One region of the Dorea sp. Marseille-P4042 genome, then DNA from elsewhere that is predicted to be linked to it. Evidence: riboswitches for the same ligand, from Rfam matches in the RefSeq annotation. Region 1 holds a riboswitch; the other holds the start of a gene.

Region 1 (3,424 bases):
AAATGCATAATTTTCCACATGAACTTGCAAAAAACTGGTTGATGAATCAGAATAAGGTATGATATAATTTTATATCAGAGAAAAGGCATTGTCTTATGACAGTGCTTTTTTGGGGTAAAATATAACGGGGAAATGAAATCAAGTAAAGAGAGGTTAAAATCATGAAACAAAAGAAAAAAATGTCTTTGGCAATGCAGATTTTTATCGCATTGGTTCTTGCAATTGTAGTAGGACTTCTGATGCAGAGTCATGCAGAATTTGCAGAGAGTTACATTAAGCCGTTTGGAACAATTTTTCTGAACCTTGTAAAGTTCATCGTAGTTCCAATCGTATTATTCTCCATTATGTGTGGGATTATCTCCATGCAGGATATTAAAAAAGTGGGAGCAATTGGTTTAAAGACCGTTGTATACTATATGTGTACAACCGCATTTGCAATCACATTTGGATTGATTGGAGGAAATCTGTTCAAAGGAATGTTCCCGGTCGTTGCAACAACAGACTTGACTTATGAAGCAACAGAGTCGGTATCATTTATGGATACAATTGTGAATATTTTCCCATCCAATTTTATTGCACCGATGTCTGAGTCCAATATGCTTCAGGTAATTGTGATGTCAGTATTGTTCGGATTTGCGATTATTCTGATTGGACCGGAGAAAAATCCACGTTTGATCCAGGGGTGTAATGATCTGAATGATATGTTTATGAAATGTATGGAGATGATCTTAAGATTATCTCCAATCGGAGTATTCTGTCTGTTGTGCCCGGTTATTGCAGTAAATGGTCCGATGATCATCGGTTCACTGGCAATGGTGCTCTTAGCAGCGTATGTCTGCTACATTATACATGCAGTTGTTGTATATTCATTAGCAGTAAAGACAATGGGCGGTATGAGTCCGATCGCATTCTTTAAAGGAATGCTTCCGGCAATGATGTTTGCATTTTCCAGTGCTTCTTCCGTAGGAACACTTCCAATCAATATGGAGTGTGTAGAGAACATGGGAGCATCAAAAGAAGTGACTTCATTTGTGCTTCCGCTTGGAGCAACAATTAACATGGATGGAACTGCAATTTATCAGGGAGTATGTGCAATCTTTATCGCGTCCTGTTATGGAATCAACCTGACACTTCCACAGATGCTGACGATTATTCTGACAGCAACACTGGCATCTATCGGAACAGCAGGTGTGCCGGGATCTGGAATGGTTATGCTGGCAATGGTACTTACATCTGTAGGACTTCCAGTAGATGGAATCGCTCTTGTAGCCGGAGTGGATCGTATCTTTGATATGGGACGTACAACAGTAAACATCACAGGTGATGCAAGCTGCTGCATGGTTGTCACAAATCTTGAGAAAAAGAAAGCATTAAGAAAAAAATAAGTATGTAGTTTCGCAAGTAGGAATGTAGAGCCATTCTTAATGATGTACACTTGGTTTTTATGAGTTTATTCTTTTTAGGAATTCCATGAAGACTGAGTGTATTTTATTTGGAAAAACGATAATTGGGTAGATATATCAATATTATTTATTTGAAATAAGCGTGCTTAATAATTATACTGGATGCAGAAGACTATATTAGTGATGGATTTGACATTTAAAAGGGAATCTGGTGAGAATCCAGGGCAGCCTATTCTACTGTAAGATGGACGAAGCTTCAACGGAGTCACTGGTATTTATATCTGCAACAGAACAGCAGTAATATAAGCCGGGAAGAGGAAAGCAGAGGATGAAATCAAGCCAGGAAACCTGCTATATAGGAATTGGGATTTTCGGTAGGGAAAAGAACAGACACTTCGTTTTATTTTCCCTGCCTTTTTTAGTGGAAAAATATTTCATACTGATCGTTCATGACAGTGATAGAAGTTATAGTGTATAAAATCCAGGGAGAATATTGAGAAACTTATTGTTTGCATGTATAATACGAGGAGGAGATTTATGCACGAATTAGACCAGATGACACCGAATCAAAGACTGAATGCTTTTATGACAGGACAATCGATGGATCGAATGCTTGCAATGCCGGTCATAGTATCTATGTCAGGCGATGTATGTGGGATGACTCATCGCGAGAAAAGAAGCTCACCGGAGAATGAGGCAAAGTGTCAGATTGAAGCGTACAAAAGATTTGGTAATGACCTTGCAGTCATTGAATACGGGCTTCACATGGTAGGAGTTGGGCTTGGGGGAACGACCAATGATCCGGAGATTCAGACACCTGCAATCGCAACGTATCCGCTTGAAAGTTTGGATGATATTGACAAGCTGGATCCGGAACGTCTGAAGATTGTCTTATCGATATTTATAAAGAGTTCATTCAAGAAGGGGTATTGATCCTACAATGTGATCCACTCGCTTCTGGCACAATCTTGAGAAAGAGTCAGTATCAGGAGTTTGTGCTTCCGTATGCAAAAAAAGTAAATCAGGCAATTCATAATGCAGGAGGAATGGTCTGCTATCATATATGTGGGGATACGACCAAAACAATTGATGACATGGCAGATGCAGGAAGTGATATGATCAGTGTGGACAATGTCGTTGATTTGGAGCATGTAAAAAATACAGCAGGGCAGAAGATGCCGATTCTTGGAAATGTGGCACCGGTCGACTATTTTATTCAGGGAACAAAGGAAGAAATGGATGCAGCTGTAAAGAGGTGTTTGCAGAAAGCATGGGATTCACCGAATGGTTATATTCTTGCCTCTGGATGTGATCTTTCCGGTCAGGTAAAATTGGAGAATATTGAAGCGTTTATGAATGCAGCAAGAAAGTATGGGAAATGGCCATTAGATCCTAAGAACTTTGAGTAAAATGTGTCGGAAAGATAATCTGCCAAATTTGAATAAAAAGATATAAAATCAGAAAACTAATCTGATGGAGGTAGATAAAAAGGACATGGTTGTTCAGATCATATCTGGATTTCGGGGATCCGGAAAAACAACATTCTTAAATCAATGGATAGAACAGGTAAAGGGAAAGACTGCGGTAATTCAAAATGATTTTGGTGCACAGGCAGTTGACCGGGAAAATGCAGAAGGCAGCTTGATCTATGAAGAAATCGGTGAGGGCTGTATTTGCTGTGGGATGGCACTTGAGTTTGAAGAAAAGATGCGCCGGATTGCCATGGAAGATTGCCCGGACAGAATTTTTATAGAAGCATCTGGATTTGGAAAACTGTCCGATGTCGTGAAAGTATGTACGCAGCTAAAAGAGAAGGAACATCTTGAGATGATGATTGGACCGAATGTTACAGTTGTAGACATTGGCATGGTGGAGGCATATGCCTCCGGACTGGGAGAATTTTATGTAGACCAGATTGAACATGCAGATGTGATTCTGGTCAATAATATTGATTCAGACGATGTAGAATCGGAGGAAATAGAAGAAGGCTGGAAAGCGCTGGAACGACTGAATACGAAAGC
Region 2 (3,424 bases), on a different contig from region 1:
ATCCGGCAAGCATTGTCATTGCCATACTGGCGGAAAGTAATAAAACTAATAATTTCTTTTTTAACATGTCCATTCTCTCTTTTCTAATTATTTTTCTTTATAATTGTACTCTGAAAATCTGACCTGTCAACTATTTAGCTTCAATTGCAGCTTTTGTATGTGCTACATAAATCTGCTGAATTGCATCAATCTCTCCAAGGCCTGCAATCTGTGATTCTACACTGTCAAATGCTTTTGACGCTTCAAACTGGCTCTTCCAGGAATCATCATCGTCTCCTGCCATATCATTGTTCGCATGATCTCCTGCAACAACCATCAGTGGACGAAGGATTACTTTCTTATATCCGGCCTCTTTGATTTTCTCAATGACTGCCTGACACTCTGTATCTTCCGGCTCACCTTCTACAGTTCCGATAAATACATTCTTATATCCAAGCTGCTCCATCTGTGTCTGCATCTGATCATAACTTACATTTGCAACGTGTGAAGTTCCATGTCCCATGAATACAAATGCGGTTCCATCTTCGGCTGCTGCATCAATGCTGTCATAGTGTGCTGTCTTAACTGCTTCGTCTGTGATTGCTTTTGCAACTGCTTCTTTGTCTGCATTGATAACTGTTGTATCTGCTCCAACTTCGCCGAGAAGCGGCTCAGCAATCTTTACAGATTCAAATTTATCTTTATATTTTTCCACTGTCTCTGATAACTCATCATACTCTGCACCATGCATCAGATGTGTTGGCTGAACAACAAGGTTTTTAACTCCATTGTCTACTGCACGCTCTAGTGCCTGCTCCATGTTGTCGATCTTCTCATCATCACGGGCCTGTACATGATTGATGATGATCTGAGCTGTAAATGCTCTTCTTACTGACCAGTCTGGATTAGCAGCCTGAAGTGCTTTCTCAATTCCACCGATGTCTTTTGCGCGGCTGTCATTGAATGATGTACCAAAACTTACAACGAGAAGTTCATTTTCACCAATCTCGTCCTGATTTAACGGATCATCTTTCGAAGCGTCACCTGTATCTCTTCCGAAGTAATCAGGATCTGCGTTTTCACCTTCTACTAATTCTTTTTGGGCATCTGTTAATGCGTCCCATGCTTCCTTAGCTTCTTTGCACTGTTTATCTGTCTTGTCAGTTCTCTCCTGAACATAGATATCATCAATCAGTTTTGCCACCTTATCTGCTGCCACCTGATCGCTGTCCTCCTTCGTATCCTCTGTCTTTGCATCACTCTTTGCGTCAGAACTTCCTGAATTTCCTCCACATCCTGCAAGCAGAGACATACTCATAGCTGCAGTAAGTAATACGACTACCAATTTTTTCTTCATCTTTCCATCCTCCATTTTTTTCTAAGATACAAAATAATTTTTCCGGAGGTTTCTTATTATATAGAAATTCATATAATAAAAAATCCCTGCCATTAAAAAATGAACAGAGAGTACGCAAAACAAACTATTGACGAAATGATCTTCCTTCCGTCAAATAGCCTTTCTATGTATTTCGTACTGCCAGTTCCTCGTGGCCTGAACAAATATGTTCCTGTACTGTGAAAGGCAGGTATCCCGGCTTATTGCTCAGGCGCTCTAAAATCAGCCTTCCCGGTCTCCCAGTGGCATGTAGGATTCAAAGCTCGCAAAATACGGTGACGAGTTCGTACAGGATTCACACCTGTTTCCCTTTTCACCAGCCAGATAAATAACTTTTTATAATATCTTTCTCTGACTGACACCTCACACATTTTTTATTCTTTTGTATCTTTAGCTATTACTTTTACAATCTAACACATCTGATAATTACTGTCAATACATCAGCCTGTCAGACTGTATTCCATATTGGTTTCTCACTTCCATTACGGTCGGGATAAAATCCGGTCGATTTCTCTGGAAGCCTCACTCTTTGTCAGTGTATGTATGTCCATTTCCATAGAAATATTCTTCTGTTGCATAAGCCTTGTGAGAAATGCGATCTGTTTTGCGGTTATCGGTTCTTTTTTCTTCACTTTATATGCCAAGGGCTGTGGTTTAAAAACCTTCGGTTCCTTTTCCTCATAAAAATGCGCCATAGACTGATATAGTTTTGCGGTTGCCAGAGCATCATGATATGCCCGGTGCGCCGCCGCATTTTCGATATGATAGTATTCGCAGAGTGCGCCAAGCTTTCTGGATGGAAGGTCTGCGTGAACAACTTTGGCAATCTTAAGTGTATCAATTCCCATATGATCATAGGTGTAACCAAGTTCTTTTGCTTTTGTCTTCACAAAGCTGAAGTCGAACTGCACATTATGTCCGATCAGCGTATCCTGTTCGCAGAATTCAAGGAACTCCGGCAATACTTCGCCGCAGTTCCCTGCTCCTTCTACCATATCATTTGTAATTCCGGTCAGTTGCGTAATCATCGGAGGTATCCCGGCCTCCGGTTCGATAAAACGAATAAAACGATCAACAACTTTTCCTTCCCGTACTTTCAATGCACCAATCTCAATAATCTCATTGTGCTCCGGGCTAAGTCCAGTCGTCTCTATATCAAATGCAACATATGATTTTAACATCTTACTTGTCCGTCTCTTTCTCGTCCATTGCTCTTACTTTGTCATTTGCATACAATACGCCGCGCATACAGCCATTGCCTTTCACATCTGGATACCCCTCCTCATTATAACAGACTGTGATCACACAGCCATTGCGACAACCAGTACAAGTAAATTTCAAATCTGACATTTTCTCTTCCTCCCTCGCGCCTTTGCGGACTGATGCATGATTCATTTTTTCGCTACCCACGGATTTTTGTGCTATGCACTTCTTCAATCCTTAATATTATTAGTATAACATTTTGTTCATTTCTTAACAATGTACATATCTACCCATTTTGTCCATATTTACAAATTATTTTTCGTATTTTTATCTAAAATAGACAATGATTTTTCTTATTTTTAATATTATACTGTACTTTAGATAAAAAGGTTAATTATTTTAAAAGGAGAGGTAATCATGAACGAAGTATTAAATAACATTTATACTCGAAGATCTATTCGTAAATTCAAAGAGCAGGACGTTCCAAAGGATCTCGTAGATGAGATTGTCAAAGCAGGAACTTACGCTCCAAGCGGCAAGAACTTACAGACATACCGATTCTATGTAATGCAGAATGCAGATTCTATCAAGAGCCTTCAGGATGTTGTAGCAAAGGGAATGGAGAACCCTGCTTACACATTATACGGAGCAAAGGCAATTGTACTTGTTGCATGTGAGAAAGAAGCTGTCAACGGAGTCAGCGACTGCTCATGCGCAATCGAGAACATGCTTCTTGCAGCACACTCACTTGGACTTGGTGCATGCTGGATCAACCAGTTAAAATACTGTGGAGACAAAGCAGAAGTTGCAGATTACCTGGAAGGTCTTGGAATTGACAAAGACATG

The links. A riboswitch is a leader RNA that binds a small molecule or an ion and turns the genes downstream of it on or off. The one in region 1 is predicted to bind cobalamin.
Region 2: it holds a riboswitch for cobalamin, as region 1 does, so the genes downstream of both, C7E02_RS13635 (sirohydrochlorin cobaltochelatase) here and C7E02_RS20175 (uroporphyrinogen decarboxylase family protein) in region 1, are expected to answer to the same signal.

What each region holds. Positions count from the first base shown of each region.
Region 1 covers NZ_OLMI01000001.1:1,020,146-1,023,569, reverse strand. Annotated here, with positions in the region: gene C7E02_RS05145 (dicarboxylate/amino acid:cation symporter) at 162-1,385, shown strand; cobalamin riboswitch at 1,564-1,773, shown strand; gene C7E02_RS20175 (uroporphyrinogen decarboxylase family protein) at 1,941-2,336, shown strand; gene C7E02_RS20170 (uroporphyrinogen decarboxylase family protein) at 2,333-2,812, shown strand; gene C7E02_RS05135 (leucine-rich repeat protein) at 2,877-3,424, shown strand, end outside.
Region 2 covers NZ_OLMI01000003.1:44,794-48,217, forward strand. Annotated here, with positions in the region: gene C7E02_RS13630 (hypothetical protein) at 1-67, opposite strand, end outside; gene C7E02_RS13635 (sirohydrochlorin cobaltochelatase) at 131-1,336, opposite strand; cobalamin riboswitch at 1,544-1,756, opposite strand; gene C7E02_RS13640 (3'-5' exonuclease) at 1,858-2,556, opposite strand; gene C7E02_RS19230 (hypothetical protein) at 2,558-2,725, opposite strand; gene C7E02_RS13645 (nitroreductase family protein) at 2,996-3,424, shown strand, end outside.